DNA from 3 places in the Terrabacter sp. C0L_2 genome. Region 1 is predicted to be linked to each of the others. Evidence: riboswitches for the same ligand, from Rfam matches in the RefSeq annotation. Region 1 holds a riboswitch; each other region holds the start of a gene.
What was found. A riboswitch is a leader RNA that binds a small molecule or an ion and turns the genes downstream of it on or off. The one in region 1 is predicted to bind S-adenosylmethionine.
Positions count from the first base shown of each region.

Region 2: linked by a shared signal. The riboswitch ahead of U5C87_RS11480 (bifunctional o-acetylhomoserine/o-acetylserine sulfhydrylase) and the one ahead of U5C87_RS18400 (aminotransferase class V-fold PLP-dependent enzyme) in region 1 are both predicted to bind S-adenosylmethionine.
Region 3: linked by a shared signal. The riboswitch ahead of metX (homoserine O-acetyltransferase MetX) and the one ahead of U5C87_RS18400 (aminotransferase class V-fold PLP-dependent enzyme) in region 1 are both predicted to bind S-adenosylmethionine.

Region 1 covers NZ_CP143557.1:3,947,230-3,954,833, reverse strand. Annotated here, with positions in the region: gene U5C87_RS18410 (ribonuclease J) at 1-336, shown strand, start outside; gene U5C87_RS18405 (endonuclease/exonuclease/phosphatase family protein) at 344-1,426, shown strand; gene U5C87_RS18400 (aminotransferase class V-fold PLP-dependent enzyme) at 1,476-2,897, opposite strand; SAM riboswitch class IV at 2,933-3,058, opposite strand; gene U5C87_RS18395 (FtsK/SpoIIIE family DNA translocase) at 3,282-6,239, shown strand; gene U5C87_RS18390 (response regulator transcription factor) at 6,359-7,036, opposite strand; gene U5C87_RS18385 (sensor histidine kinase KdpD) at 7,033-7,604, opposite strand, start outside.
Region 2 covers NZ_CP143557.1:2,491,647-2,499,250, forward strand. Annotated here, with positions in the region: gene U5C87_RS11465 (hypothetical protein) at 1-170, shown strand, start outside; gene recQ (DNA helicase RecQ) at 214-2,154, opposite strand; gene U5C87_RS11475 (LD-carboxypeptidase) at 2,190-3,242, opposite strand; gene U5C87_RS11480 (bifunctional o-acetylhomoserine/o-acetylserine sulfhydrylase) at 3,295-4,611, opposite strand; SAM riboswitch class IV at 4,699-4,818, opposite strand; gene U5C87_RS11485 (acyl-CoA dehydrogenase family protein) at 4,994-6,157, shown strand; gene U5C87_RS11490 (glycosyltransferase family 2 protein) at 6,232-7,251, shown strand; gene U5C87_RS11495 (DUF6541 family protein) at 7,310-7,604, opposite strand, start outside.
Region 3 covers NZ_CP143557.1:2,808,419-2,816,022, forward strand. Annotated here, with positions in the region: gene U5C87_RS12855 (DUF4192 domain-containing protein) at 1-1,098, shown strand, start outside; SAM riboswitch class IV at 1,219-1,333, shown strand; gene metX (homoserine O-acetyltransferase MetX) at 1,349-2,623, shown strand; gene U5C87_RS12865 (universal stress protein) at 2,791-3,189, shown strand; gene U5C87_RS12870 (RNA polymerase sigma factor) at 3,539-5,149, shown strand; gene U5C87_RS12875 (transglutaminase family protein) at 5,271-7,580, opposite strand; gene U5C87_RS12880 (DUF58 domain-containing protein) at 7,577-7,604, opposite strand, start outside.

The DNA.
Region 1 (7,604 bases):
GTCGACGGCAGCAGCGTGGGTGGCGCCGACGAGGCCCTGCTCAAGGACCGCCGCATCCTGCGCGACGAGGGGTTCATCACCTGCGTCGTCGTGCTCGACGCCGCCACCGGCAAGATCGCGAGCGGCCCGGAGATCACCGCTCGCGGGTTCGTCGAGGACGCCGAGATCTTCCAGCAGGTCATCCCGAAGGTCGAGCGGGCCATCGAGGAAGCCGTGGCCAAGGGTGTCAGCGACGACCAGCAGCTCCAGCAGGTCATCCGCCGTGCCGTCGGCTCGTGGGTCGGTGGCAAGATCCGCCGCCGTCCGATGATCATCCCGGTCGTGCTGCAGGCCTGAGGTGACGGTGCGCGAGGTCGACAGGGGGATCGACACGGGGGTCGACGGGGGTGCCGAGCCCGCCGGCGACGGACCGGACCAGCCCGACCACTCCGCCGGGACGGATCGGGACGAGCCCCGGCGCCAGCATCGCGGGCGCTGGGTCGACATCGCCATCGGCCTCGTCCTGGTCGGCCTCGGCGCCGTCGGGGCGCTGCGCTGGTACGACTCCACGGCATACCCCGTCGTCGTGCTCCAGACGGCAGGGCCGTTCGTCGTCGTGGGCCTCGGCCTGCTGGCGATCGCGACGCTCGTGCTGCGTCGCTGGTGGATGCTGCTCCCGGTCGTCGCCGTGCTCGCGGTGGCCGTGACCGTCGCGGCCCCGGCCTTTCGCGACACGACCTCGCCGAAGGCCGAGCGCGACCTCACGGTCATGTCGGCCAACGTGTGGATCGGGGAGGCCAACGCCGTCCAGCTCATGGATGCCGTGCGCTACCACTCCGTCGACGTGCTCGTCCTGACCGAGGCGACGCCGGCGATCCTGCGCCGTCTCGACGCCGAGGGCGCCACCGTCTACTTCTCCCAGCGCGAGGGGGTGGCGCGCGCCGGGACGTTCACCGGGACGATGGTGCTCTCGCGCTACCCGCTCACGGTGATCGACCGCGGCGCCGACCCGGCCGTCCAGGGCACCGACAGCGTCCAGCCAGAGCTCGACGTCACCGCTCCGGAGGGCACGGTCCGCCTCAAGGTCGCCCACCCCACGGCGCCGCTCCGGGGCGACACCGAGCAGTGGCGGGCGGGGCTGCGTGCCCTCGACTCGTGGAAGCAGCGGCTCGACGGCGACGAGTTGCTCGTCATGGCGGGCGACTTCAACGCAGGCTTCGGCCACCCCGGTTTCCGCGACCTCGCCGCCGGGCTCGACGATGCCCAGCGCACCGCCGGCCAGGGCTGGGTGCGCACCTGGCCGTTCGCGGGCAACCGGCTGCCGGCGTTCGCGGCGCTCGACCACCTGCTGAGCCGGGGCCTGACGGTCGTCGCGGCCGGGCAGGTCGCCTACAACCGCGCCGACCACGCGGCGGTGTGGGCGAGCTACCACCTGCCGGCGCGCTGAGGCGGGACCGCACGGACGCGGCCCCCGACGTCGCCAGGGACGTCGGTCGTCACCAGGGGCGCTCGACCTCGACGTCGCGCGGGTCGGTGCCCTCGAGGCTCCAGCCGGACTCGGTGAAGGTCCACGTGCCGTCGGTGCCGTGCTCGACGAGCCGCGCGACGGCCGCGACGAGGCGCTCGACGCCCTCGAGGGTGCTGCCGAGGCCGATGCTCGCCCGCACGGCCGTGGCGGCGCGCTCGCCCCACGGGTCCTCGAGCAGCTCGTCGACGAGCAGGTGGGCGCAGAACTTGCCGTCGCGCACGCCGATGCCGTGCTCGACGGACAGGACCTGCGAGACGAGCGAGGAGTCCCAGCCCTCGAGGGTGAAGGCGACGACGCCGACCCGGTCGCTGTCCTCGCCGAAGATCGAGAGCACCTCGACCCCGGCGACCTCGTCGAGCCCGGCGCGCAGCCGCGAGAGCAGGCGCGACTCGTGCTCCTCGATGGCCTCGCGGTGACGGGCGATCGTCGAGCAGGCCGCGGCCAGCGCGATGGCGCCGATGACGTTGGGGCTGCCGCCCTCGTGCCGTGCCGGGCCGGTGGCCCACGTCGTGCCGTCCTCGGTCACCGACCGGGTGGCGCCGCCGCCGACGAGGTAGGGGCTGCCGGCGTCGAGCCAGTCGGACCGCCCGGCGAGCACGCCGGCGCCGTAGGGGGCATACGTCTTGTGGCCGGAGAACGCGACGTAGTCGGCGTCCCACTCGGCGAGGTCAATGGTGCGGTGCGCCGACAGCTGGGCGGCGTCGACGGCGATCCGCGCGCCGTGCTGGTGCGCGAGGGCGGCGAAGCGCTCGACGGGCCAGACCTCACCCGTGACGTTCGAGGCGGCTGCGACGACGACCAGACGGTGGCGCGACGGGTGGTCGGCCAGGGCCTCCTCGAGGAGGGCCTGCGCGTCCTCGACGGTCTGCGGGACGGGCAGGCGCACGGTGCGGAAGCGGCCCCACGGCAGCAGGGTCGAGTGGTGCTCGGAGTCGAAGACGAAGACCGTCGTGCGGCTCGGCAGCGCCTTGCTCAGCAGGGCCCACGAGTCGGTGGTCGTGCGGGTGAAGACGACCGAGTCGCCCTCGCGCGCACCGACGAAGGCCGCGACCTCCTCGCGGGCCTGCTCGTACCACGTGCTCGTCAGGCGTGAGGCGAAGCCGGCGCCGCGGTGCACGGAGGAGTAGGTCTCGAGCGCGCGGTCCACCGCCGCCTTGACCGTCTCGAGCGCGGGCGTCGACGCGGCGTGGTCGAGGTTGGCGTATGCCGTCTCGCCGTGGAGGGTGGGCACGCGCAGTCCCGCGCCCACGACGGTGGGCAGCGTGCGCGACTCGGGCACCACGTGCAGGGCGCGGGTGCGCACGACGGGGGCGGGGGAGCCGCCGCAGAGGGAGGCGGCGGGGTGCGTCGAGTCAAGGGTCGAGGGAAGGGGCGAGGGAAGGACCGACATGAGGGTGCTCCTGGGTCAGGGACCCACCCGGTGCGGGTCCGCGCTTGCCGACCTCAGTTCCACGAACGGACCGAGGGCGGCCTGGTCGTCACCCGGAGCACCCCACCGCGGAGGAGGGTTGCTGGCCAGCGAGCCGGGGCTTGTCACTGGCACTCATGACCTGCGACGACGATAGGGGGACGGCTCGCGGACTGTCCACCGGTCGGTCCTCGGGTGTCGCGATCTGAGACGCGCGCAGTCGTGCGACCCCATTCGCGGAGGCTCGGCGGCCGCGCCGACCGGGCCACCCGGCATACGCGACGGGGTTGCGCCGCCGTCCAGTCGGTCGTCGCTGTTGCGCGTGTGACGCGTGAGTTCAGCGGTGCGTTGACGTACGGTGCGAGCATGGCGTCACGTCCGTCCAGCAGCCCACGCTCGAGCACCACCGCGGCAACCCGTGCCAAGGGGTCCTCCGGCGGGGCCACGTCGCGCCCGCCCGCAGCCCGGTCGACCCGGCCCGCGCAGCGCAAGCCGGCGGCCCGCAAGCCGGCCGCCAAGACCCCGACCAAGACGTCCTCCAAGGCGCGCGGCGGGGGTCTGCCCTTCCCGTTGGGCGCGATGCGCAACACGTGGATGGGCGTCTCGCACATGGCCGGGGGAGCGGTGCGCCGCGTCGGCCACAGCGCCGCCGACCTCGAGCCCGAGCACAAGCGTGACGGCATCGGCTTCTCCCTCATCGCGCTCGCGATCGTCGTCGCCGCCCGCGAGTGGTGGGGCGTCTCGGGCACCTTCGGCCAGATCGTGCACGCGGTCTTCGCCGGCACGTTCGGCCGCGTCGCGTATGCCGTCCCGCTCGTCCTGCTCGCCCTCGGCCTGCGCATGCTGCGCGCCCCGCAGGACGACGCGGCGACCAACCGCATCGTCGTCGGCACCATCGCGCTGACCTTCGCCGCATGCGGCCTGTCGCACCTCGCCGACGGCATCCCCAACCCGCCCGACGGCGCCGACGGCATGCGGGCGGCCGGCGGCATCCTCGGCTTCCTCGCCTCGAGCCCGCTCGCCGCGGCCGTCTCGACCTACGGCGCCCTCGTGCTCCTGATCCTGCTCGGGCTCTTCGGCCTGCTCGTCATCACGGCCACACCGGTCAACATGATCCCGACCCGGATGCGCCAGCTGCGCGCCCTCGTCATCGACCGCGGCCACGGCGACGACGACCACGCGCCCGACGACGCCCCTGCCGCGGCCGTCAAGCGCGCCCGCCGCAAGCCCGTCGACCTGTCCGACCGCGACGGCGACGAGGCCTTCCGCCAGGCCGCGCAGAAGGCGCTCGAGGACGACACGACGACCCGCCCGCGACCTGGTGAGAAGCGCCCGACGCCGCCCGGCCTGGTCGTGCCGCGCCCCGGTGGCGAGAAGGGTGAGCGCGTCATCGACGCCACCGACCCGAAGACGCTCGGTGCGCCCGACACGGGCAAGGTCGGCCCCAAGGCCGAGCTCATCCCGCCGCCCATGTCGGAGCTGCCGGCCCGCGTCGAGCAGCTGAGCCTCGGCGGCGACATCACCTACCGCCTGCCCGACCCCGCGATGCTGACCCCCGGCGCGCCGCACAAGACGCGCAGCGAGACCAACGACCGCGTCGTCGAGTCGCTGACCGGCGTCTTCGACCAGTTCGACATCGACGCCGCCGTCACCGGCTTCACGCGCGGCCCGACGGTCACGCGCTACGAGGTCGAGCTCGGCTCGGGCACCAAGGTCGAGCGCGTCACCGCCCTCTCCAAGAACATCGCGTATGCCGTCGCGTCGGCCGACGTGCGCATCCTCAGCCCGATCCCGGGCAAGTCCGCCATCGGCATCGAGATCCCGAACCTCGACCGCGAGAACGTCGCGCTCGGCGACGTGCTGCGCAGCCACACGGCCCGCAGCAACGAGCACCCGATGGTCATGGGTGTCGGCAAGGACGTCGAGGGCGCCTACGTCATCGCCAACCTCGCGAAGATGCCCCACCTGCTCGTGGCCGGCGCCACGGGCTCGGGCAAGTCGAGCTTCGTCAACTCGATGATCACCTCGATCCTCATGCGCTCGACGCCCGAGGAGGTGCGCCTCATCCTCGTGGACCCGAAGCGCGTCGAGCTCACGGCCTACGAGGGCATCCCGCACCTCATCACGCCGATCATCACCAACCCCAAGAAGGCCGCCGAGGCGCTCGCCTGGGTCGTCAAGGAGATGGACCAGCGCTACGACGACCTCGCGGCGTTCGGCTTCAAGCACGTCGACGACTTCAACAAGGCGGTCCGTGCCGGCAAGGTCAAGCCGCTGCCGGGGTCCGAGCGGCAAATCACGACCTACCCGTACCTGCTCGTCGTCGTCGACGAGCTCGCCGACCTCATGATGGTCGCCCCGCGCGACGTCGAGGAGTCGGTCGTGCGCATCACCCAGCTCGCGCGAGCCGCCGGCATCCACCTCGTGCTCGCCACGCAGCGACCGTCGGTCGACGTCGTCACCGGCCTCATCAAGGCCAACGTGCCCTCGCGGATGGCGTTCGCGACGAGCTCGCTCGCCGACAGCCGCGTGGTGCTCGACCAGCCCGGCGCAGAGAAGCTCATCGGCCAGGGTGACGCGCTCTTCCTGCCGATGGGCGCGAGCAAGCCGATGCGTGTGCAGGGCGCGTGGGTCAACGAGTCCGAGATCCACGAGGTCGTCAAGTTCGTCACGACCCAGCTCAAGCCCAACTACGTCGAGAACGTCACCGTCGCGGCGCCCAAGAAGCAGATCGACGACGACATCGGCGACGACCTCGACGTGCTGCTCCAGGCGACCGAGCTCGTCGTCACGACGCAGTTCGGCTCGACGTCGATGCTCCAGCGCAAGCTGCGCGTCGGCTTCGCCAAGGCCGGACGCCTCATGGACCTGCTCGAGTCGCGCGGCGTCGTCGGCCCGAGCGAGGGCTCCAAGGCCCGCGACGTGCTCGTGCGCCCCGATGACCTCGAGCAGACGCTCGCGCTGCTGCGCGGTGAGGACGTGCCGCACCCCAACGAGCCGATGGACGACGACCTCGCGGAGCTCATCGAGCCCGCAGAGCCGTATGCCGCCCCGCCGGTCGACGTCGAGCCGCCCGAGGTCTCGGCCCGCTACGCCGACGAGATCGACGTGCCCGACGTGCCCGAGGTGGCGCCGCAGCGGACGGCCGCGATCGTCGCGCAGCGTGGCGAGCAGCGCCGCGGTGACGAGGAGACGACCGCCGTGCCGACCGCCCAGTGGACGCCCGGCGACATGGCGCGCACGGTCGACGAGGACGACGAGGAGTCCGAGGACGCCTGGAACCTCACCGACCGTGGTGCGCGCGGCTATCGCGAGCGCGACTGACCCCCCCCGACCCTCCGATCTCCACCGTCGAGAGGCCACGAATGGCCCCTCTTCGACCGTCGAAAGGCCACGTTCGGCCCTTCTGAACCGTCGAGAGGCCACGAGCGGCCGGTTGGGATTCAGGGGTTGAAGCGGTAGCCGAGACCGGGCTCGGTGACGAGGTGGCGCGGGTTGGCCGGGTCGGGCTCGAGCTTGCGGCGCAGCTGGTTGGCGTAGACGCGGAGGTAGTTCGACTCCCGGCCGTAGGACGGGCCCCAGACGGCGCGCAGCAGGTCCTGCTGCTGCACGAGGTGTCCCGGCTCGCGGCACAGCGCCTCGAGCAGGCGCCACTCGGTCGGGGTGAGGCGCACGTCCTCGCCGCCGACCGTCGCGCGCCGCTCCGCGAAGTCGAGCCGGAAGTGATCGGTCGTGACCGGTTCGAGGTGCCGCCCGGCGTCGCCGCCCCGGCGGACGGCGGCGCGCACCCGCGCGAGGAGTTCCTCGACCCCGAAGGGCTTGGTGACGTAGTCGTCCGCCCCGAGGTCGAGCGCCTCGATCTTGTCGTCGGACTCGTGCCGGGCCGACAGGACGATGACGGGGACGACGGACGTGGCACGGATGCGACGCAGCACCTCGGTGCCGTCGAGGTCGGGCAGGCCGAGGTCGAGGATGACGACGTCGGGCGCGTCCTCGGCGACCGACTGCACCGCGGTGCGGCCGTCGGCGGCGGTGACGACCTCGTTGCCGTGGGCGCGCAGCGCGATCGTCAGGGTGCGCTGGAGTCGGGGGTCGTCGTCGACGACGAGCACTCGGGTCACGCGTCCTCCTCCTGGGCGGTCTCATGGGCGGTGCGGTCGGTCGAGGTGATCCCGTCACCCACGTGGTGGTCGCCATCACCTCGACCCGGTGGCGGGGTCGGGGTCAGCGGGAGCTCGACGACCATGGTCAGGCCGCCGCCGGGGGTGTCCTCCGGCGCGAGCGAGCCGCCCAGGACGGTCATGAGCCCGCGGGCGACGGCCAGTCCGAGTCCGAGTCCGTCGCCCTGGGGGGCGTCACCGACGCGCTGGAACGCCGCGAAGATGCGCTCCTTGTCGGCGTCGGAGACCCCCGGCCCGCGGTCGATGACCCGCAGCTGCACGGTGTCGCCGATGCGGCCGGCCGTGATGCGCACGTCGGCGTCGCCGCTGTGCCGCAGGGCGTTCTCGACGACGTTGGCGAGCACCCGGTCGAGCAGGCCGAGGTCGGTGCGCACGAGGGGGAGGTCCGTCTCGAGGTCGACCTCCACGCGTCGCGGGTCCGAGGTGGTGCGCACCGTCGATACGACGGCGTCGAGAAGGTCGATCGAGTGGTGGTGGGCTCGCACCGCACCCGTCTCGAGGCGCGAGA
Region 2 (7,604 bases), 1.5 Mb from region 1:
GGCTCGTCGCCGTCCCGCTCGAGGTGGTGGCCCTCGTCCTGCTGCAGCGCGGCGCGAGGCTCCGGCGCGACACCGACGGTGTCTCAGGCGTGGGCCTGAGCGTCGCGGCCGCCCTGCTCGTCGTGGCCACCGTGCCGCTGACGTTCGCCGTGGGCAACCTCGGGAGCTGAGCCGGCTCGGGGTGGCGGAACGGGGTGGAGGATCGTCGTGGGGTCAGTCCGCGTGCTCGGCCAGACGGGCCAGGAACGCGGCGCCGTAGCGCTCGGCCTTGACCGGCCCGATGCCGTTGACCGTGAGCAGGTCTTCCGTGCTGGCCGGTCGTGCCTTCACCAGCTCCCACAGCGTGCGGTCGGGCAGCACGACGTAGGCAGGGACGCCTTCGCCGTCGGCGATCGAGCGCCGCTCGCCGCGCAGCAGCTCGAAGAGCGCGCGGTCGGCAGGGCTGGCCCCGGTGCCGGCCTTGGCGGTCGAGGCCGAGCGCGAACCCGAGCGCGAACGGCTGCGTGCCGGTGCGGCCGAGAGCCGACGCAGCTCCACGGTCTCCACGCCGTCGAGGATCGGCCGGGCCGCCTCCGTGATGGTGAGGGCGCCCATCCGGTCCGGGTCGGGTGAGAGCACCGAGCGGGCGACGAGCTGGCGGATGACCGAGCGCCATTCGCGTTCGGCGAGGTCGCTGCCCACCCCGAAGGTCGGCAGCCGGTCGTGCTCCCAGCTGACGATCTTGTCGGTGCGCTTGCCGAGCAGGACGTCGATGACGTGTCCTGAGCCGAACCGCTGACCCGTGCGGACCACGGCCGAGAGCACCTTCTGGGCGGGCACGGTGGCGTCCCACAGCTCGGGAGGCTCGAGACACGTGTCGCAGTTGCCGCAGTCGCCGGACTCCTCGTCGAAGTAGGCCAGCAGCAGACGCCGACGGCACGAGGAGGCCTCGGCGTAGCCGAGCATCGCGTCGAGCTTCGCCGAGTCGACGCGACGGTGCTCCGGGCTGCCGTCGGACCTCATGATGAACGAGCGCTGCTGCACGGCGTCGGCCAGGCCGTAGGCCATCCACGCCACCGCGGGCTCGCCGTCGCGGCCGGCCCGCCCGGTCTCCTGGTAGTAGCCCTCGAGGCTCTTCGGGAGGTCGACGTGCGCGACGAAGCGCACGTCGGGCTTGTCGATGCCCATGCCGAAGGCGATGGTGGCCACGACGATCACGCCCTCGTCGCGTCGGAACCGTTGCTGCGCGGCGGCCCTCACCTCGTTGGGCAGCCCGGCGTGGTACGCGATCGCGTCGTAACCCTTGTGCCGCAGGAAGGTCGAGATCTCGTCGGTGCGCTTGCGCGACACGCAGTAGACGATGCCGGCGGACCCGCGGAAGCCGGCCCCGTCGTTGCCCTGCTCGAGGAAGCGCAGCAGCTGGGCGCGGGCGTCGCTCTTCTCCTCGACGACGTAGCGGATGTTCGGCCGGTCGAAGCTCGAGACGAACTCGGCGGCGCCGTCGAGGCGCAGCCGCTGGTGGATCTCGCGACGGGTCAACGCGTCGGCGGTGGCGGTCAGTGCGATGCGAGGCACGTGGGGGAACCGGGCGGTGACCTCGGCGATGCGGAGGTACTCCGGCCGGAAGTCGTGTCCCCACTGCGACACGCAGTGCGCCTCGTCGATGGCGAAGAGCGCGAGGCCGGCGCCCGCGGCAGCGTCGTCGAGCAGGCTCTGGAACGACGGCATGAGCAGGCGCTCGGGAGCGACGTAGAGCAGGTCGAGGCGGCCGTCCCGCACGTCGCGACGAACGGCTTCGGACTCCTCGGCGGACGAGGTGGAGTTCCAGAAGGCCGCTCGCACGCCGAGGAGCCGCAGCGCCTCGACCTGGTCGTGCATCAGGGCGATGAGCGGCGAGACGACGACGCCGACGCCGGGCCGCACGAGCGCGGGCAGCTGGTAGCAGAGCGACTTGCCGCCACCGGTCGGCATGAGGACGACGGTGTCGTGACCCGCCACGACGCGGTCGACGATGGCCTGCTGCGAGCCGCGGAACGAGCTGAAGCCGAAGACGTCGTGCAGCACGCGGCGGGCGGCCCCGTCGTCGCGCCGTGGCCCGTCCGCCGCGCCGTGTGCGTCGCCCGTCACCCCGTCGTCGACGACCGCGTGCTCGGACCCGACCAGCTGCTTCTCCATGACCCGGCGAGCGTACCCGTCGCCGCCGACCCGCCTCAGGTGAGACGCTGCGTGACCGTGTGCGTGCCCGCCTCCGGGTCGTGCACGACGGTCGTCGAGGCGCCCTGCACCAGCGCGAGGTACGGCGCGACGTGCCCGCACTCCACGTCCGCGAGGATCGGCACACCGAGCATCCCGAGCGCGTCGCGCACCGCGTCGTGCTGCGTGAAGCCGTCACGCCCGGGCGCGTTCGTGCGCGAGACGAGCACGCCCGTCGCCGCGTCGAAGAAGCCGTGCAGGCGCATCGCGTGCAGCGTCCGGCAGATGTCGTACGACGCCCACTCGCAGATGTCCAGCACGACGAGAAGGCCCTCCGGGGCATGCTGTGCCGCAAAGGCATTCGTGTCGCCGAAGCGCCCGCCGGCAAGGAACCCGACCGTCTCGACGCAGCCACCGATCACGCGCCCCGTCAGCGTCACCGGCTCGCCCTCGTGGCCCGGGTCGATCCGGGTCCACGTGCCGCGCTCCTCGAGGCTCATCCGGGAGACCGTCGGGTTGCCGGCGTAGTCGTCCCACCCGCCGGAGCGGAAGCGACCGGGGGAGTGCTGCACCAGCTCGCCCCCGGTCGGGGTCGAGGCGACGTCGACCCAGTGGAGGATGCCGTCGGGCACGGCGTACGGGGTGTCCATGAGGTTCTGCCCGTGGATCGTCGCGATGCCGGTCGTCAGGGTGAGCGGCGTCAGCCACGTCGAGGTGTCGGAGAAGCCGATGCACCACGTCGGCTCGGCGCCGGCGACCGCGTCGAGGTCGAGCAGGTCGAGCAGGTCGATGCCGGTCTCGCCACCCCACGGCGGCACGACGGCCCGGATCGTCGGGTCGAGGAGCATCGCCATGAGCTCGGCGGCCCGCGCCTCGCGCGGCCCGCTCACGTGGCTGGGCGCGTGGTTGAGCTCGCCCACGACGACCTCGAAGCCGCGGTCGCGGAGGCACTGCACGGCATACGTGAACCGCCCCCACAGGGCGTCGCCCACTCCCGAGCTCGGGGACGTCACACCGATCCGGTCGCCGGGACGGAGCGGGGCGGGATAGCGGATCGGCATGGCTGCCATGGTGCCAGCCATGCCGATCCGGCTCATCCGGGTTTCGCCGACGGCGCCCGGCTCACTCCTTGGCCGCGGTGAAGCCCTGCTCGAGGTCGGCGAGGATGTCGTCGATGTGCTCGAGGCCGACCGAGAGCCGCACGAGGCCGGGCGTGACCCCGGCTGCCAGGCGGTCCTCCTCGGGTCCCTGCGAGTGCGTCGTCGATGCCGGGTGGATGACGAGGGAGCGCACGTCACCGATGTTGGCCACGTGGCTGTGCAGCGTCAGCGCCTCGACGAACTTCTTGCCCGCCGCGAGGCCGCCCGCGATCTCGAAGGCGAGCACCGCGCCGGCGCCACGCGGCGCGTACTTCTGGGCGGTCGCGTGCGACGGGCTGTCGGGCAACGAGGCCCACACGACGCGCTCGACCTGCGCGTGGTCCGCGAGGAAGGCGGCGACCTTGGCGGCGTTGTCGAGGTGGCGCTCGATGCGCAGCGACAGCGTCTCGAGCCCCTGGGCGATGAGGAAGGCGTTGAACGGCGAGGCCGACGGCCCGAGGTCGCGCAGCAGCTGGACGCGTGCCTTGAGGATGTAGGAGAGGTTCGCCCCGAGCGGGCTGCCGACGCCGAGGTCCCGCGCGAAGACGAGGCCGTGGTAGCTCTCCTCGGGGGTGTTGTAGTTGGGGAACTTCTCGGGGTCCTTGGCGTAGTCGAAGTTGCCCGAGTCGACGATGACACCCGCGATCGAGGTGCCGTGGCCGCCGAGGTACTTCGTCGCGGAGTGCACCACGACGTCTGCACCCCACTCGATGGGGCGGATGACGTAGGGCGTCGCGATGGTGTTGTCGACGACGAGCGGGACGCCGTGCTCGTGGGCGAGGGCGGCGACCGCCTCGATGTCGAGGACCTCGGCCTTGGGGTTGGCGATGGTCTCGCCGAAGAACGCCTTGGTGTTCGGGCGCACGGCGGCCCGCCACGACTCGATCGACGTCGGGTCCTCGACGAAGCTGACCTCGATGCCGAGCTTCGGGAAGGTGAACTTCAGCAGGTTGACGGTGCCGCCGTAGAGGCTGGGGGAGGCCACGACGTGGTCCCCGGCCTCGGCGATGTTGAGCAGGGCCAGCGTCGTCGCCGACTGTCCCGAGGCGACGAGGAGCGCTCCGACGCCGCCCTCGAGGGCGGCGATGCGCTGCTCGACGACGTCGGTCGTCGGGTTCATCAGGCGGGTGTAGATGTTGCCGAACTCCTTGAGCCCGAACAGGTTCGCCGCGTGGTCGGTGTCGTCGAACACGTAGCTCGTCGTCTGGTAGATCGGCAGCGCGCGTGATCCCGTCGCGCTGTCGGCGCTCTGTCCGGCGTGGATCTGCTTGGTCTCGAAGGACCAGCTGGGCTCGGTCATCGTCGTGCTCCTCCTGGGTCGTGTCGATGACCAGAGGTCCCCGCTGGGCGGACCTGGTGCACCGACGGGTCGGTGCGGGAGAGAGGCTCTCCGCGCTTGCCCGAGCGCCGGGTGGCGTCGAAGGGCCAGGTCCTCACCCGGGGCACCCCACCGCGGTTGGAGGGTTGCCGGCCAGCGAGCCGGGGCTTGTCGCTGGCGCTCATGACCTACGTGCGAGTGTACGTATGCGTGTCCGTCCTCCGGGAGCGGCTGTCCTCATGGTGGACGCCGCGTCTCACCCGACAGGGCGCGGTGAGCGAGGTGGCGGGCACAGGGATCTGCTCGCCGTGGCCTCGATCACTAGGACGTCCTACTAATCCGAACTCGTGAGTAGGATCGCGCTGTGAGCACGAATGCCGACTTCGACCTGTTCCGGACCAGCGAGGACCACGAGGCCCTCAGGGAGGCCGTCCGCGCGGTCGCCGAGGACAAGATCGCCCCGTACGCCGCGGCCGTCGACGCGGAGGCCCGCTACCCGCAGGAGGCCCACGACGCCCTCGTCGCCTCCGACTTCTTCGCGCCCCACGTGCCGGAGGAGTACGACGGCGTCGGAGCCGACGCCCTCGCGACGTGCATCGTCATCGAGGAGGTCGCCCGGGTCGACGCCTCGGCCTCGCTCATCCCGGCCGTGAACAAGCTCGGCTCGCTGCCCGTGATCCTCGACGGCAGCGACGAGGTCAAGTCCCGCTACCTCCCGCCGCTCGCCAAGGGCGTGACGACCTTCTCCTACGGCCTGTCCGAGCGGGAGGCCGGCTCGGACACCGCGTCGATGCGCTGCCGCGCCCGCCAGGACGGCGACGGCTGGGTGCTCTCCGGACAGAAGTCGTGGATCACCAACGCCGGCGTCTCGGAGTACTACACCGTGCTGGCGGTCACCGACCCCGACGGTCCTCGCGGCGGCAACGTCACGGCCTTCGTCGTCGAGAAGTCCGACGAGGGTTTCACCTTCGGTGAGAAGGAGCGCAAGCTCGGCATCAAGGGCAGCCCGACGCGCGAGCTTCACTTCGACAACGTGCGCCTCCCGGGCGACCGCGTCGTCGGTCAGGTCGGCGACGGCCTCAAGATCGCGCTGCGCACGCTCGACCACACCCGCGTCACCATCGGTGCCCAGGCCGTCGGCATCGCGCAGGGCGCCCTCGACCAGGCCCTCGCCTACGTCAAGGAGCGCAAGCAGTTCGGCAAGCGCATCGCCGACTTCCAGGGCATCCAGTTCATGCTCGCCGACATGGCGATGGAGCTCGAGGCGGCGCGCCAGATGGTCTACGTCGCGGCCGCGAAGTCCGAGCGCGGCGACAAGGACCTCACCTTCTTCGGGGCCGCGGCCAAGTGCTACGCCTCGGACGTCGCCATGAAGGTCACCACCGACGCCGTCCAGCTGCTCGGTGGTGCCGGCTACACGAGCGACTTCCCGCTCGAGCGGATGATGCGTGACGCCAAGATCACCCAGATCTACGAGGGCACCAACCAGGTCCAGCGCCTGGTCATGGCCCGCCAGCTCCTCAAGTAGGCTGGTCGCCGCTCGCGCGGGGAGGCTCGGGCCACCGAGCCTCACCGACGAACGACGACGACAAGGACACCACCGTGGACCTGACTCCCGACCTCCAGCCGGCGGTCAGCGTCATCATGCCGATCCTCAACGAGGAGAGGCACCTTCGTGATGCGGTGGCGATGATCCTCGCGCAGGACTACGCCGGTCCCCTCGAGGTCGTCCTCGCGCTCGGACCCTCGACCGACCGCACCGACGAGGTCGCCGCCGCCCTCGCGGCCGGCGACTCGCGCGTGCGTGTCGTGCCCAACCCGACCGGCCGCACCCCGGACGGGCTCAACGCCGCGATCGGCGCGAGCACGGGCGAGGTCATCGTCCGGGTCGACGGCCACGCCGAGATCCCCGACGACTACATCAGCGTCGCCGTCCGGGAGCTGGAGCGGGTGGGTGCCGACAACGTCGGCGGGATCATGGACGCCCAGGGCACGACGGACTTCGAGCGAGCCGTGGCCGCGGCGATGCGCAGCCCTCTGGGCGTCGGCAGCTCCCGCTTCCACACCGGCGGGCAGGCGGGGGAGGCGGACACCGTCTACCTCGGGGTGTTCCGTCGCTCCGCCCTCGAACGGGTCGGCGGCTACGACGCGCACTTCGCGCGGGCGCAGGACTGGGAGATGAACCACCGCATCCGCGAGACCGGTGGCACCGTGTGGTTCACCCCCGACCTCAAGGTGACCTACCGTCCTCGCGCGTCGGTCAAGGCTCTCGCCAAGCAGTACTTCCACTACGGCCGCTGGCGCCGCGTCGTCGCGCGCCACCACGAGGGCACCATCAACCCGCGCTACCTCGCGCCGCCGACGATGGTCGTCGTCACGACGGCCGCCACCGTCGCCGGCTTCTTCTGGGCGCCCGCGTGGATCGTGCCGGCCGGGTATGCCGCGGGCGTCGTCGCCGGTGGCGCTGCCATCTCGCGTGGCGAGTCCGCCCGCGCCCGCGCGGTCACGCCCGTCGTCCTCGCGACGATGCACTGGGCGTGGGGCATCGGCTTCCTCTCCAGCCCTCGCCGGCTGACCCGGCCCACCGAGTCCCTCGCCGTGCAGGCCTCCACGACCGACTGACCCGCCCGGCGGGCGTCCCGTCCTCGGTCGCGGCCGGGGCCGGATCCCGGTCGGGATCTCAGGCCGCGCCGGCGCAGCCGACCCGCTCGTAGAGCGTGAACGGCGGCGCGGCCGCCACCCGGCGCCACGCCGGTGAGCTGCCCACGTGGTCGATGCCGACGTACTGCTGGACCCGGTCGCCCGCCCACGAGAAGGGCTGGCCGCCGGTGATCGCGTGGGTCACGTGCTGACGCTCCGCTGCGGCGCACACCTCCGCGTCGGTGCCGACCCGGTCGAGCGAGCTCGCGAGCAGCTGCCGGTCACCGGGCGTGTTCGTCTTCTCCGTCGGGATGAGCAGGGTGCGCCCGCTGACG
Region 3 (7,604 bases), 1.1 Mb from region 1:
GTGCCGGCGGTGGCGAGCTACGTCGCGCTCGGCCACGCGGTGCTGCCGGACCGTGACGAGCTCTCCCGCCTCGTCGAGCCGCTGCCGGCGACGGACCTGCGGCACGAGCTCACGCGCACGGCCATCGAGCACTGGCAGCGTCGCTACGCCGCCGCCGGCGGCTCGGTGGACGACCTGCCGCAGCAGCCTGCGCAGCGGCGCCGGTCCGCGAGGCGGACGTGGCCGGCAGCCGAGGGGGTCGGGCTCCTCGACGGCGGAGAGCTCACCGCCCGCCAGTTCCTCGTCAACGACTTCCTCGTCGCGTGGGGAGGGGCGCTGCGCGGTGACATCGAGGGCTACGGCCTCGAGCACTGGCTGCCGTCCCTCGTGGGACCGCTGCGCGACGTCGAGCTTCGGGACGCGCTCATCGGGTGGCTCTGCCCGGGCACGGTGCCCCTGGAGAACGTCCCCGCCGACCTCGTCGTGATGCTCGACGTCCTGCTCGGGCCGGAGCTGCGTCTCGTCCCCGCGGGAGGCGACGCGGTCCCCGACCGTGACCGTGGCCGTGCCCGTGGTCTGGACGCTGAGGGGGAGCCTGAGGGCGAGTGGGACGAGGGGCTCGCCGGTGGGCCCGACTGGGACGCCCTCGGCTCGGGCGATGACGTCATCTCGAGACTGGCGGCGTCGGACGTCGAGGCACTGCGGGCGCTCCATGCCCTGCTCGACCTCGAGTCGTCCCCTGCCACGCCCGACAAGGCACCGGCCGGCTCCAGCCTGACCGACCCGACCGACCTGACCGGCGATGTGACCGACGACATGACCGACGAGATGACCGACGAGATGACGGACGAGGTGACCGGCGACAGCTGGGAGGACTGGGACGAGGCGAGCCTGCCGCGCCTGCTGCTCGGACGTCTCGAGCAGGTGTGTCGGCTCACCCCTGCAGCGCACGCGGCGCCGCTGCTGTCCGTCGTCGCGTCGCTCGCGTGGTGGTGCGGTGACGGCGCCCGGGCCGGGGTGGCCGTCGACCAGGCGCTCGACCTCGAGCCGGACCACCGGCTCAGCCTCCTCGTGCGTCAGTCGCTCGACCACGGCATCCGGCCGTCCCGCTGCGCCTGAGCGCCGGACCGTGGCGGTGCCGGGCCAGTCGGGCCGGTACAGGCCGGCACAGGGACGCGCGCGTCCATGTCGTGGAACGGCGGATCTCGTGCCGGGGCGCCCTCGCGTATGGTTGGGGCAGGTCACGAGTACCAGCGACAAGCCCCGGCTCGCTGGTCGGCAACCCTCCTTCGCGGTGGGGTGCCCCGGGTGAGGACCTGGCCGCACCCGTCCCGGTTGCGAGCAAGCGCGAGGACCGAGGAGTACCCCGATGACCGTCACCCACCGGAAGCAGAGCACGCGCCGTCCCGCGCGGCACGCGACCGTTGGCAGCGCCTCGACCGACGGCACCACGGTGCCCGGTCAGGCGACGCGCGACCGTGAGGACGGCGCGGTCGACTCGGCTCCGACGTCCCGCCCGTCGGCTCCCGACGGTGCCTGGCGGGTCGGTGACCCGGTGGGCCGGAGGCAGTTCGCCCACATCGGCGACGTCGAGCTCGAGCGCGGCGGCGTGCTGCCTGACGTCATCATCGCCTACGAGACCTGGGGCCGGCTCAACGAGGCCGGTGACAACGTCGTCCTCGTCGAGCACGCCCTGACCGGCGACAGCCACGTCGTCGGCGAGGCCGGACCCGGACACGCCTCACCCGGCTGGTGGAACTCCCTCATCGGTGCCGGCGGGCCCGTCGACCCCGACGAGTGGTTCGTCATCGCCTCCAACGTCCTGGGCGGCTGCCAGGGCAGCACCGGACCCGCGAGCCCGGCGCCGGACGGGCAGCCCTGGGGGAGCCGCTTCCCCTACGTCACGGTCCGCGACCAGGTCGCCGCCGAGCGACTGCTGCTCGACCACCTCGGCATCCGCCGGGTCGCTGCGGTGGTGGGCGGCTCGATGGGTGGCATGCGAGCCATCGAGTGGGCCGTCACGTACCCGGACGACGTCGACCGCTGCATCGTCCTCGCGTCGACGCCCCGGGCCACGGCCGACCAGATCGCCTGGTGCCAGCCCCAGCTGCTGGCCATCCGGCACGACCCGGACTTCGCGGGCGGTGACTACTACTCGACCGACCGCCGCCCCGACACCGGACTCGGTCTCGCACGGCGCATCGCCCACATCACCTACCGCACCGAGACCGAGCTCGACGAGCGCTTCGGTCGGTCGCACCAGCTCGGCGAGGACCCGCTGCAGGCGGGGGAGCGCGGCCGGTTCGCCGTCGAGTCCTACCTCGACCACCACGCCGGCAAGCTCGCCCGCCGGTTCGACGCCAACTCCTACCTCGTGCTCACCGAGGCGATGAACTCCCACGACGTGGGTCGCGACCGCGGCGGCGTGCAGGCGGCGCTCGGACGCGTCAGGGCCGACTGCACGATCGTCTCGGTGGACACCGACCGTCTCTACCCGCCGCGCCTGTCCGATGACATGCACGACGCGCTTCCCGTCTCGCGTCGGGCGCACATCGTCTCCGACTTCGGCCACGACGGCTTCCTCATCGAGGAGGACCAGGTGGGGCGCATCATCCGCGACGCGCTCGACCGGCGTCGCGACTGAACCCTGCTGCGCGACGGGCCGGTTCGCCTCCCGGACGCCGGCCGGCAGACCGGCCGACAGGATGTGACGAAGGCGTGTCGGCAGTGCGCGCGGGGGACGCGCCCGGTGACCCGTTATCGGGTACGGTGCGAGCACTGGTTGTTTCCGTCCCAAGGAGGTCCGGGAAAGTGGCCATCGTCGTTGGTTATGTCGCCACCAAGGAAGGTCGTGCGGCGCTCAAGAGAGCTGCCGAGGAATGCGTCCTGCGCGGTGCGAAGCTCGTCGTCATCAGCTCCCACCGAGGGGGCAAGGACTTTGACGCGGACGAGGCCAGGCAGTTCGAGACCGAGCTGTCCCGCGTGCAGGCCGTTCTCGAGGAGAAGGGTCTGGAGCACGAGGTGCGTCAGCTCGTCCGGGGCAACGACCCCGCCGAGGACCTCATCTCGGTCGCCGAGGAGGAGAACGCCGACTTCATCGTCATCGGTCTCCGTCGTCGCAGCCCGGTGGGCAAGCTCATCCTCGGGTCCAACGCGCAGCGCATCCTGCTCGACGCGAGCTGTCCCGTGCTCGCGGTCAAGGGCGACTGACGCCACACTGCCAGCTCGACCGGCACCTCACGACAGGTCTCGCAGGGCCCGTCGACGTGCTCGCGCCATGCGCGTGTTCCGCGTGCGTTCGCTCCGGAGGCGTGTGCCGTTTTATAATGTCGGAGTACGGGATCGCACAAGGCGCACCGAGAGCTCGAAACAGGGATCGACTCCAACTGGCCAAGCCTTTCCGGCACCAACCCCCATTCTCGTTCGTTGTGATGATGCATGCCCGGAACCGGGTCGATCATGACGAGACCTGCGACGAAAGGCGACTGCATCCGTGCCCAAGGCAACAACCGCTGGAGCTCCCAAAACCCTGCCGAAGGTGTTCCAGCACGAGGCGATCATGCAGCTCCTGGTCAAGGGCAGCAGTAGTGGCACCATCACGGGAACGGAGATCGCTCGCGCCCAGGTCGACGCCGGACTCGACCTGAAGCAGATGAAGCCGGTCCTCGTGACCCTCGAGGCCCACGACATCGAGATCGTCGTCGACGCTCCGCACGTCACCACGACGAAGAAGACCCGAACAGGGATCAAGGGAGGCAATGTGGCCACCGCACGCACGAGCACCGCCGCCGCGACGAAGTCCGCGACGCGCACCACGACCGCGACGACCAAGACCGCCGCCAAGAAGGCGACGACCAAGACGGCCGCGACCACGGAGGACGAGGCCGCCACGACCGCCGCGCCGCGCACCGCCAAGAAGGCTGCGACCAACGCGGGCGTCGCCAAGGCAGCGGCCAAGCCGGTGGCCGCGAAGAAGACGGCTGCCCGCAAGACCGCGGCCAAGAAGGCCACGACCTCCGCCGACGGCGTCGCCACCGGCGGCGACGAGGGCGACGAGGCCGAGCCCGACGACGCCCCCGTCGGTGAGCTCGAGGACGTCGTCGTCGAGCCCGTCGAGGGTGTCGACGACGCCGACGAGGACGCCGAGGACGGCGCCGCCCCGGCCGCTGCCGCCAAGACCGAGGAGACCGAGGAGTCCGGCTTCGTCATCCGTGACGACGACGAGGACGACGCCCCGGCCCAGCAGGTCGTCACCGCGGGTGCCACGGCCGACCCGGTCAAGGACTACCTCAAGCAGATCGGCAAGGTCGCCCTCCTCAACGCCGAGCAGGAGGTCGAGCTCGCCAAGCGCATCGAGGCCGGCCTGTTCGCCGAGGAGAAGCTCAACTCCGGCGACAAGATCGACATGAAGCTCAAGCGCGAGCTGTGGTGGATCGCCCAGGACGGCAAGAAGGCCAAGAACCACCTGCTCGAGGCCAACCTGCGACTCGTCGTCTCGCTGGCCAAGCGCTACACCGGTCGCGGCATGCTCTTCCTCGACCTCATCCAGGAGGGCAACCTCGGCCTCATCCGTGCGGTCGAGAAGTTCGACTACACCAAGGGCTACAAGTTCTCGACCTACGCGACGTGGTGGATCCGTCAGGCCATCACCCGCGCCATGGCCGACCAGGCGCGCACCATCCGCATCCCGGTGCACATGGTCGAGGTCATCAACAAGCTCGCCCGCGTGCAGCGCCAGATGCTTCAGGACCTGGGCCGCGAGCCCACCCCGGAGGAGCTCGCCAAGGAGCTCGACATGACGCCCGAGAAGGTCGTCGAGGTCCAGAAGTACGGCCGTGAGCCGATCTCGCTGCACACCCCGCTCGGCGAGGACGGCGACAGTGAGTTCGGTGACCTCATCGAGGACTCCGAGGCCGTCGTCCCGGCCGACGCCGTGAGCTTCACGCTCCTGCAGGAGCAGCTGCACTCGGTCCTCGACACACTCTCGGAGCGCGAGGCGGGCGTCGTGTCGATGCGTTTCGGCCTGACCGACGGTCAGCCGAAGACGCTCGACGAGATCGGCAAGGTCTACGGCGTGACGCGTGAGCGCATCCGCCAGATCGAGTCCAAGACGATGAGCAAGCTGCGTCACCCGAGCCGGAGCCAGGTCCTGCGCGACTACCTCGACTGAGGTCGGCCGCACCGGACAAGCCCGGACACGACGAAGGAGCCCACGACAGACCGTCGTGGGCTCCTTCGCGTCTGCGGCACACCGCCGTCGTCCGCCGTTTGACGTATGCCGTGTGCCGCGGTCAGCGGCGCCGGGCCAGCAGGCGTTCGGGCAGGGACCGCCAGAACGACACGCCGACCGCCGGCCAGAAGAACGACCTGGCCCTGGCCTGCCACGCCCGGGTGCGGCCCACCTGGCGCCGGATCGAGCGGATGTCGTCGTGCAGCCGGACCGCTTCCTGCGGCGTCGTGCGCTCGGGCCGGTCGTAGCGGGACTTCTCAAGCGTCGCCGTGACGCGTCGCATCGCCGTGGCGTTCTCCTCGTCGAGGTGTCCGTCGGTGACGTAGCGCTCGCGCAGCTGTCGCAGCGTGACTCCCTCGGGGGCCTCGATGCCGAGGTCGCCGAGGTGCGAGGTGAGGTCGTCCCACTCGGCCTCGATGAGCTGTTGCTGGGTGACGGCGGCTCGTCGCCGTCGCAGTCGGAGCAGCCAGGCCGTGATGGGCATGGCGAAGGCTGCGAGCAGCCCGACGAGCACGGCGACGAGGAGCAGGAGGTTGCGCACGGTGAACGCGGCGCCGATGGTGTCGAGCAGGCCCCGCTGCTGCTGGACCGGCGCAGCCGTGGCCTGGGTGCTCGTGGTGGGCACTGCGCTCGAGGCGCTGCGCGAGGCCGACTCGCTGACCTCGCGGCCGCCGCCCGTGGCTCCGGAGTCCGAACCGACCACGGCATACGGCGGCGGGGTGCCGGCGCGGGCGCCCGGTGTCGGCTCGAAACGCAGCCAGCCGTAGCCCTGGAAGTACAGCTCGGGCCACGCGTGGGCGTCGCTGGCCCGCACGACGTAGTGCTCGTCGGAGAGCTGGCCCGGCAGGAAGCCGATGGCCATGCGCGCGGGGATGCCCTGGGCCCGGGCCATCATGATCATCGCCGTCGCGAACTGCACGCAGTAGCCGCGCCGGGTCTGGTAGAAGCTCTGGATCGGCTCGAGCGGCCGGCCCTCGCTGTCGCGGAGCTGCTCGCCGAGGTCGAGCGAGTAGGTGTAGCGGCTCGTGTCGCGCAGGTGGTTCTGGATCGCGATGGCCTTGTCGAGCGCGTTGTCCTTGCCGCGGGTCACCTCATCGGACCAGCGCTGCACGAGGTCGCGCGAGCGCTCGGGGACGTTGAGGTCGTCCTCGGTGATGTCGGGGGAGTCCGGCGGGCCCGCCTCGCGCAGCTGGGGAGGCGTGGGGGCGAGGTCGGCGTAGGTGACGCGGTAGCTGCTGACCGCACGGCCCACCCGCACGTCGCGGGTGACCGGGTCGATGGTCCACGGCGTGCCCTCCATGGCCACGGCCACGACGGGGTAGGGGGCGGCGATCCGCGGTGCCGCGAGGGTGTTGTCCGAGACGGTGATGACGTAGTCGCGTCGCTTGTCCTGCGGCGGCAGGGGTGTCGGGCTCTCGGGGCGCGCACCGGTCGCGCCGACGACGCTCCACTCGCCGCGGGAGTAGTACGACGTGGCGAGCACGCGCAGCGGGGCCCGCGTGAACGCGGTCGTCGTGTAGGTCAGGACGGGTGACTGGTCCTGGTTGTTGAGGCTGCGGGACAGGTCGAGGGTGTCGTTGAAGCCGACGGAGCCCTCGCCGCCACCGTCGCCGGTGCGCCCGAGGCCCTCGGTGAGGTAGCGGGGCGGGAAGTGCGGCACGACCGCCGGCACGAGCAGCGCGATGACGACCCCGGCAGCGCCGAGCTTGAGCGCGCCGGCAGTGAAGGAGCGCAGGGCGTCCCGGTCGTGGGCGGCCTCGTCGATCTCGCTGTGCTCCGCGGCGCTGGCCGTGCCCCAGCGGCCGAACTGCGCGCGCGCCGTCGTGTGCAGCATGACGAGCCACAGGCCGACGGGGACGAGGAAGAAGCGCAGGGCCAGCGCGGCCTCGCCGTTGGCGGCCGTGATGAGGTAGGCCGTGAGCAGCGGGAGCCCTGCGGCCGCGGGACTGCGCCACGTCGCCGCCATCGCGTCGACCGCGATCGCGACGAGGGCGACGGCGACGACGAGGCAGAAGGTGACGCCGTCGTTGAGCGGTGCGGGCGCGGAGTAGCGGTTGATCGTGTCGAGGGCCTGCAGCGCGAGGGAGTTGGCAGCCTCGAGGGTCGCAGGCGTGGGCACGAGCAGCACGAACGTCTCGCCGGTCCAACGGGCGAGGATGACGTAGGCGGTGACGAGCACCTGCGCGAGCACGACGAGCACCCGTGAGCGGGTCAGCCCCCGGCCGACGAGGCCGAGCCCGGCCACGAGGGCGATGACGAAGACCGCCTGGGGCAGCCACGTCGTCTCGACGAAGAGGCTGGTGATGGGGTAGACCGCGCCGAGCGTCGCGAGTGCGGCGAGCACGGTGATCCTCCAGCGACGACGGGTCATCGGCTGCCTCCCACGGTCGCGGCC